Regions from separate parts of the Levilactobacillus namurensis genome, predicted to be linked through region 2. Evidence: predicted binding sites of a transcription regulator. Region 2 holds the regulator's gene; the other holds the start of a gene.
The links. The regulator LexA, encoded in region 2, represses DNA repair genes until DNA is damaged. The targets are predictions, from matches to a motif close to CNAACANNTGTTNG.

Region 1 (4,431 bases), 170 kb from region 2:
AGCGCAGCAGGACTAGGCAGGCGTGGCTGATCATCGTCACCGGTTACCAGGACTTCCCATTGCAAGGATTCTTTAATCTGTTATGATGGGAAGCACCCTGTAAATTTAGCGTCTTCGATTGATGTTTACAGAATCACTCTCGATAACTCCATAAGGCGGTGACAATTACATGACTCAAAAGGAAAAAATGATGGCCCTCATCGAAAAGAAGAAACAAAACGGCCACAACCAGCAAAAGACCGTTGCAAAAAACGATCGTAAGAACATGCGCAAGGGACCAAAAATCTTCAATAAGTAAGCCGTCCTAAGCCCTGATCAGACGGGGGACCCCGGGCTACTCGAAAAAAGGGGTCGCCAATTCAATAATTCGTCACTAAAAATCGCCCGGTTCTCTGTGAAGAGAAGCGAGCGATTTTTGATCATGCTTGAAATTTTAAGATGCCTTTACTTTACGATTTTTAAATTCGCTTAGACGCTTGGGCACTATAAGTGACGATTCACATCAAAGTTTCTTCAACCCGTTACGCTGTTCTTCGTCAATCATGTGCGTGTATAGCCCCGTGGCGGTGGTTGAGTTTTGTCCTAACTGGGTGGCTACCAACTGCTCGTTTTTCGTCGCTAGGTACAGCTTAGACGCTAACGTATGCCGTAACTTATGCGGGGTGATTCGTACCTTGAATGCCGCTGAGTATTTGGCAACCATTTTTTCCATGGTGTTCGCCTGCATGCGTGAGGCTTGTCCCCGGTAAATGGTTAAGAAGAGGGCCCGGTCATCCTTGGCGGCGTGGTAGAGCGCTTGGCGCTGCGTGACGTACGCTTGGATATAGGGGATGGTCCAAGGTGCGATGGGCACTGTATCGCGTTGGCCACCTTTTCGAACGACCCCAATCGTCTGCGTTTTTAGGTTTAGGTGGCGAAGGTCGGCATTCGCCGCTTCAGAGACCCGTAGACCGCTTCCCAGTAATAGGGCGTTGATGGCCAGGTCCCGGAGCTTATCACGCTTAAAGTAGCGCCGTTGGGCGGGTGTCAGCCGTTTCTCGTATTTGTGGTCAATGAAGTCTAAGTAGTCGTGATCCGTATTTCCCAGCATCAACTTAGTCTTTAGGTTGGCTGCTCGGGTCGCGTAGGTCTCATTGGTGCGAACCAGTGCAATCTTGTGCATCACGTTACGGTCAAAGTAGGCTTCGCCGTGCTCGTCTTCCGTATCCTCAGTGAGGTACTTAAAAAGCGACGAGAGGGCGTTTAACGAGCGGTTAATGGTCGGGTGGGACCGACTACCGGGCGCACCGGTTAGCTTAGTCTGGTTTAACAGCGCCGATTTGTATAACTCGACCGTTTCTTTCTTTAAATGGGCCAATAGCTCTAGCGGAATATCGGCCGGTCGACTAACGGATGCGATACCTTCGCTAATCAGCCAGTTAAAGAAGCGGCGAAACTCCGTCAGATATTGATACAGCGTAGCGGGGGATAGGGGGATCGTCGCCTTGGCCTGGTAATATTCCTGAACGAACCAGGGGGCACTGGCGAGTTCCTCGTCAATGAGCTTTAAATAGTGTTGCTTCTCCATCGATGCAGGCCTCCAAACATATGTTCTGATTACTCTCTATCATACCGAATAATGTCTGATGATGCAATCGCTTAGCTGTGTCCTGCAAAAGATAGCGACTATCGTTAACTAGAAAAATTACCAATAAACATCATAAAAGGGGTTGACTTTTGCCAACCATCCCTGTATAGTCATTCATTAGAGTTTAAGAGATGCTAATAACCTGATTCAGAGAAATTGATTAGCAAGCCGGAGTTTCTTAGATTTTAAAAACGCTCGCCCATTCGTAGGAATGGCGGGCATTTTTTGTTAGCCAATGAGGCTAGACTAAAGCTTTCTTATTCAACAAGACCACGCTACTGACGATTAAAATTAAGGTCAGGCCTAGCGCTACGCCCATAGCAGGAAACAGCTTTGTTAGAGACAAATTCCCCTGAAGAATGGCGACATTATCACCAATTAAGGAGACAGGGTTAAAGTTATGGGCTCGTTTTAAAAGCTTCACCAGGAATAAGATTGCCATCACTAGGCAAGTAAATAGCAATCCCTCATAGGTGTGGCGTCCCCAAGTAGAACCGAACAGGACAACTGCTAAAAAGAAGGCCCCAAAGACTAATAACGGTAAGCAGGCCGCAACTGGATGGGGACTTTGACGATTGGAAAAGTAAAAGGTCGTGTATCCCCAGGTGGTAAAGAATGCGCCAGCCATAACGACTAGCCACTGACTGAGTAAGCACAAATACTTGGCGATAATGACTGCCCACCGGGGAAGCCCTTTAGTCACCAGGTTTACTAAGGTTTTGCCGGCGAGTTCACGGCTCACGGTTCCCCCAAACAAAATTGCGATGATATAGATGCCCATTTGAGAAATATTCTTATAAAATTGGGTCCAAGAATCAACCGACGTTGGGGGCGGTAGCTTAACGGCCGTTCCTAGGCTTAATCGTAAAAGATCAGGAGTTAGCTTGGCAGCTAGCGGACTCATTAACGCAAATAGGAGAAACACTACGGTCAAGATCCCAAATCGCCGGGTCCGCCAGGTCTCCAAGAGTTCTTTCTTAAAGAACACGGATAGGGGTCTCATTTTGCGTCACCTCCATAAAGATTTGGTCGAGCGTCGGGTCAACCCGCCGCAGACTTACCGGCATCAATTTTACTGCCAGTAAGTCTTGAAAAACCTGGTGAGCCTCAGCAACATAACTTCCCTGATACGTTATGGTGACCGTACAATCGTGCCATGGCGCCTGGAAGTGCGTGGCACACCGGCGGGTTTCCGCTACAGTCGCAAACGTTAACGCCATTTGATGTCGGCCGTACGTTGCGTGTAAATGGGCTGGGGTATCGCAAGCAGCCAGACGCCCATGGTGTAAGATTCCGACATAATCACTAATACGTTCAACGTCACTAAGAATGTGAGTTGAAAAGAGCACGGTCACTCGGCCCTTCAGCGAATAAAGGAGGTTTAAAAATGCCGCTCGTCCAGCCGGATCTAACGCACTAGTTGGCTCATCGCAGATTAAAAGTTCGGGATCGTTAAGCAACGCTTGGGCAATCCCCAAACGTTGCCGCATCCCCCGAGAAAAGCCATGGATTCTGTGATGCACCTCTTCTAAACCAACTAGGGCTAACGTGTTCTCTATCTTGACCGTGGCATTAGTGACGTGTGTCAGGTCGGCACATAGGCGTAAATATTCTCGTGAGGTCATATAGTCGTAAAAGGCAGGGACGTCCGGTAAATACCCGGTCATTCGGTTCGTTTTGGTTTGACCGTAGTGGACCTTTTCACCATTAATCAAGATAGTCCCAGCATCGGCCTTCTCCAGTCCTAGAATCAGCCGCATGGTGGTCGTCTTACCAGCACCGTTAGCGCCCACCAACCCAAAGATTGAACCACGTGGAATCTTAAAGTTTAAATCTTGCAATACGGTTCGCGAGCCGTAACGTTTTTGAAGATGGTGCAGCGTTAAGAGATCACTATCACTCATCGCTCGTAGTTCCTTTCCCCCAGGTAAAGTAAGTAACGGGACCAATAATCTGGAAGACAACCACAATAACCACCCACATCACGCGATTACCGAAGCGGTACCGTGCGTGTTGAAAGATATGCTTTAACGCGGCAAACATCAAGCCTAATTCCAAGATGGCGACGGGTAGTAAGGTTGGCCAATAATCGATTAAGAATTGTGTTTCATTGAGGTCCATGTTGACCTACCTCCTTTAATTTTCGGGCTAAAGGGAGCCAACGCTCGTCATTCCGGTAAGCTGCTAGAGTGGGATCCTGCTGAATAATGTCAACTAATTGCTGTTGCACCATCGTAGCATTCCGCGGCGTCTGGTGCCCACTATCGAGGTTGTCCAGCCAATCATCAATCTGGTCGAAGTACGCATCCCCATGCAAGATTGGTGGAAACTCTGTGCGGCTTAAGACGTTAACGTAGTGCGTCAGTACCCGAAAAAGCATGGTGGTCTGCTGCTGTTGGGCTAATCCCATAATGGTTGCCAGCAGAAAGTTCAGGTAAACCAAGGGATTCAGCGTGGCCATTTTAAAGACCTCCGCATAGGCTTGTCCCCGACGGTACGTCTCAGTAAACTTAGCCGAATCTGCGGTCAACAATGTCAAGTAATTCGTAAAGTAATTCATTCCCACGCTAGCGTGCTGATACATGGCACTTTGGTAGACCGCCTGAGCTTTCTCGGTATCATGCTGCATCTGATACGCCGTTGCAATCAAATTCTCTGCGGGAAGGTACGTAGGGGTTGCCGTTCCCAGTAAAGTTAAAACCTCTTGGGGCTTGTGTAATAAAATGAGGGTGTAAGCTTCTAAGTTACGCGCATTAAGTTTCAGGGTGGTATCATCCGTATTTTCACGGACGTGAATAAAAAGC
Region 2 (4,431 bases):
CTTTACTGATCGGGCAACTTACTACCGGCACAAGCAACACTTCCCACACGAGAAGGTTGCGCTATCTGCTGCCGTTCAAATGATGGTCTTCTCCAAGGCTTCGGGGATTATGTTCTCCGTTAACGTTGCCAACGGGGACGACTCCAAGATCGTGATTGACACGATTCGGGGCCTGGGCGAGTACATCGTGTTAGGGAAAGTGACGCCTAACCACTTTGTTATCGACAAAGACTCTATGAAGATCGTTGAACGTAGCGTGGTCAAGCAGACCATTCAACTGGCCCGGGAAGCAACTGGTGGGACCAAGGAAATTGCCGTCCCTGAAGCTGAACAGGACCAGCAAGTGCTGACGGATGACCAAGTGATTGAATTAGCTGGCTACGTTAAGGCCATTGAAAAGCATTACGGTTGCTACATGGACATGGAATTCGCTTTGGATACGAATACCAACCGGTTATGGATCGTTCAAGCGCGTCCAGAAACCGTTTGGTCTCAAAGAAATAAGGATAAGCAAGGACACTCAACTGCAGGAGATGATAGTGTGGTTCAGGAAGCTGATGCAAAGATTGCTGTTCGCGGATTATCTGCGAGTCCTGGTGTCGCCAGTGGTGTGGTTCATGTCATTGACAACCCTGAAGACATTGACCAATTCAAGAAGGGTGAAGTCTTAGTCACGTTGATGACGTCACCTGACTGGGTACCGGCAATGAAGAAGGCGGCGGCCATCGTGACCAACAATGGTGGGATGACCTGCCACGCGGCCATTGTTTCCCGTGAAATGCAGATTCCATGTATCGTAGGGACCAAGAGTAAGGGGACTGCCGCAACGGACACCTTCAAGACGGGTGACGTGGTTACGGTCGACGCAACCAACGGTATCGTCTACGAAGGCAAGGTTGCCAGCCTGCTGAAGAAGAATGAACCAGCCCAAGCCGCAGGGGGCCAAGTGGTGGCTGCCGAGACCTTTGCGCCGACGGCTACCCGGGTCATGATGAACTTAGGTGACCCTGACTTGGCTGAAAAGTATTCAACGTTACCCGCTGATGGGATTGGGTTGATGCGTGAAGAGTTCTTATGGACCACCTTTATTCACGAACACCCACTATACTTGATCGAACAGGGGCACCCAGAAAAGGTCGTCAACATGTTGGCTGACGGGATCTCCAAGGTTGCTCGGGCGATGGCACCACGGCCGATGGTTCTGCGGTTATCCGACTTTAAGTCCAGTGAATACCGGAACTTAAAGGGTGGCGAGAAGTATGAACCACACGAACCAGCAGACTTATTAGGCTGGCGGGGTGCTTCCCGGTACTACGATCCGAAGTACGTGGAAGCCTTCAAACTGGAATTAGCTGCGGTCAAGAAGGTGCGGAACGAGTTTGGCCTGAAGAACTTGAACGTGATGATTCCATTCGTACGGACCGTGGATGAAGCTCGGAAAGTCACGGACATTATGGCGCACGAAGGCTTGGTTCGGAATGCCGACTTCAAGGTTTACATGATGGCGGAAATTCCATCTAACATTATCTTGGCGGACAAGTTTAACGAGTTCGTTGACGGATACTCCATCGGTTCGAACGACTTGGCCATGTTGATCTTAGGCTGTGACCGGAATAACGATACGGTAGCACGGCTCTTTGATGAACGGAACTTAGCCGTTAAGCGGGCAATCAAACACTTGATTAAGGCTGCCCACAAGGATGGTAAGACGGTCTCGATTTGTGGACAAGCACCATCCGAATACCCTGAATTCACGAACTTCTTGATTCAATGCGGGATTGATTACGTTTCCGTTAACCCTGATATGGTCAAGCAGACCAAGCGGAACGTGGCTCACTTCGAACAACGGATCTTACTGGACAAGGCGACTGGCCGCGGACTTCAAGATCCAACAGACTATGACTGGGAATAAGCCCAAGCGTTGGCTGAGGTCAGCATAGCGAGTTAAGGGTAAACTAAAGGACCACCTAGATGGGTAAATGAACGCGTCTAGGCGGTCCTTTGGTGTCACAAAAACAAACGGCAGATTGAACGGGTTGTTCCCGTTCAATCTGCCGTTTGTGACTAGCATAACGATATAGTGGTTAGTGCACGTCGTCCCGGAACAGGCCAACGACCCTTCCTAGGATGGTGACTTGATTTAAGATGATGGGCGCCATGGTATCATTTTCGGGTTGCAACCGGAAATGGTCGGCTTCCTTAAAGAATCGCTTGCAGGTGGCCTCGTTCTCTTCGGTCATTGCAATGACGATGTCGCCGTTATCGGCGGACCGTTGCCGACGCACGATAACTTGGTCGCCGTTTAAGATGCCGATGTTGATCATACTCTCGCCACGAATCGTGAGCATGAAGAGCTGATCATCGCTATTTTCAAATTCGGGTGGCACGGGGAAGTAATCCGTGGCTTCTTGAACGGCCAGGATGGGTTCCCCGGCAGTCACCGTTCCCAGAACGGGAATCTGTGTCTGCTGTTCGTGAACGCCGAGTTCTTCCAAACCGGCAGGGGTGACTTCCAAGGCCCGGGGCTTGGTAGGGTCCTTAGTCAGCAACCCCTTCTTTTCCAGACGGGCGATGTGACCGTGAACCGTGGAAGTTGATGACAGGGAAACCGCCTCGCCGATTTCTCGAACGGTTGGGGGATACCCTTTTTCGTTGACCCGTTCCCAAATGAAGCGCAGAACGGCAATTTGTTTACTTTCAGAAGCTTTGCTCATCGTATTGCCACCTCGTTCGTCATTATTCGTCTGAATCGACTTAGTTTAGCCCAATTTTAGCATAGCTGGCGAACGTTTTCAAACAGATGTTCGGCCTAATAAGTTGAATTCTGAAATTAACCCTGATATTATAGGTTGTGTTTTAAAACTTACAATTTCACCCAGTGAGGTGAAGAATTAAAGGAGCGCGGCTATTTCATGACTGAAACCACGATGGACAGTTTATTAGTCCGGATTAATGAATTGGCCCACAAAGCGAAGGGTGCGGGTCTCAACGAAGATGAGAAGGCTGAACGGGCCGATCTGCGGCAGAAGTACCTGAAGCTGTTTCGGGAGAGTTTCCGGAGTCAAGTTGAGATGATGCAGGTCTACGATAAGAACGGTAAGGAAGTTACGCCGGAAAAGGTCCGTCAAGTTCAACGTGAAAAGGGCTTACGGAACGATTAGTGGGTTAAAGAGGGGGTCTTTTTGAGATTCGCTCTTTTATTTTGTCTTAAGATTGTGTAAACTTGGTTAATGAATGCTGTTAGTAAGGGAGGGAATCGTCTTGGCAACTTGGATCTGGATTTTGATTGTAATCGTCGTGGGACTGGCTTGTGCCTTTGGGGGCTTCTATGGCGCACGACGTTACATGGAAAACTACCTGAAAGACAATCCGCCTATCAGTGAAGATCAATTACGAGTAATGATGTTACAGATGGGGCAAAAGCCATCTCAACGGAAACTCCACCAAATGATGAACGCGATGAAGCAACAATCTCGCAAATCAAAGTAGACTTCATGATCAAGAAAGACTCGCCGTCAGCGTTAGTTGAACGGGGAGTCTTTTTGATTGTCATTAGAAAGAATTGCGTTAGACTGGAAAGAGTCTGCTATAATGAAATTCTAATTGTATTTTAATTTAAGGAGGGATCGCGCTTGAGTATCTTTAAGAAATTGTCATGGTACTTTCGCCTAGAATGGCGACGGTATCTGATTGGGGTCATTGGGCTGTTGCTCACGGCAATTATCGCGATCATTCCACCACGGATTATCGGCAACATGGTGGATAGTATTCACGGCCGGACCATGACGGGAACGCTATTGGCCGTTGATTTGGCTTTGGTCGTGGGCGCGGCGATTGCGCAGTACCTGACCCGTTACCTGTGGCGGAACGCCATTTGGGGTGGCGCGGCACACTTGGAACAACTGCTGCGGGACCGGTTGTTTCGCCACTTTATGAATATGGACCGGACGTTTTATCAACGTTACCGGACGGGTGACCTGATGGCCCACGCGACCAACGACTTGGAAGCCGTGCAGCGGGTCGCTGGTGGGGGAATCCTCCAGTTTGCCGATGCCATCATTACGGGGGGGACGACCTTGATCGCGATGATGACGTTGATCAACTGGCGCTTGACCTTGCTGGCAATCGTGCCTTTTCCGTTCTTAGCAGTAGTTTCGTGGTACCTGGGACAGAAGATCCACCGGGCGTTCGGCCGGTCGCAAGCGGCTTTTTCACGCTTAAATAATAAGGCCCAAGAGAGTATCAGCGGGATTAAGGTCATCAAAGCTTTAGGGCAAGATCAAGAAGATATTGACGACTATGACCAGCAGGTCGACCAGACCATTGCGATTAACCGTCACGTTAACTTTTTGGATTCATTATTTGACCCAGCAATTACTTTAATTATTTCAATATCCTATGTGGCCACCATTGTGTTGGGGGGCTTATTTG

Region 1: xerS (tyrosine recombinase XerS) is a predicted target of LexA. The motif match lies at 1,581-1,594, and genes of this name have one in related genera.

What each region holds. Positions count from the first base shown of each region.
Region 1 is NZ_CP134159.1:1,395,606-1,400,036, forward strand. Features, by position in the region: gene RIN67_RS06695 (Tex family protein) at 1-16, shown strand, start outside; gene RIN67_RS06700 (hypothetical protein) at 170-298, shown strand; gene xerS (tyrosine recombinase XerS) at 503-1,567, opposite strand; gene RIN67_RS06710 (ABC transporter permease) at 1,869-2,408, opposite strand; gene RIN67_RS06715 (ABC transporter ATP-binding protein) at 2,605-3,531, opposite strand; gene RIN67_RS06720 (PLDc N-terminal domain-containing protein) at 3,524-3,748, opposite strand; gene RIN67_RS06725 (helix-turn-helix transcriptional regulator) at 3,735-4,431, opposite strand, start outside.
Region 2 is NZ_CP134159.1:1,565,230-1,569,660, reverse strand. Features, by position in the region: gene ppsA (phosphoenolpyruvate synthase) at 1-1,912, shown strand, start outside; gene lexA (transcriptional repressor LexA) at 2,085-2,714, opposite strand; gene RIN67_RS07500 (DUF896 domain-containing protein) at 2,913-3,161, shown strand; gene RIN67_RS07495 (YneF family protein) at 3,262-3,489, shown strand; gene RIN67_RS07490 (ABC transporter ATP-binding protein) at 3,633-4,431, shown strand, end outside.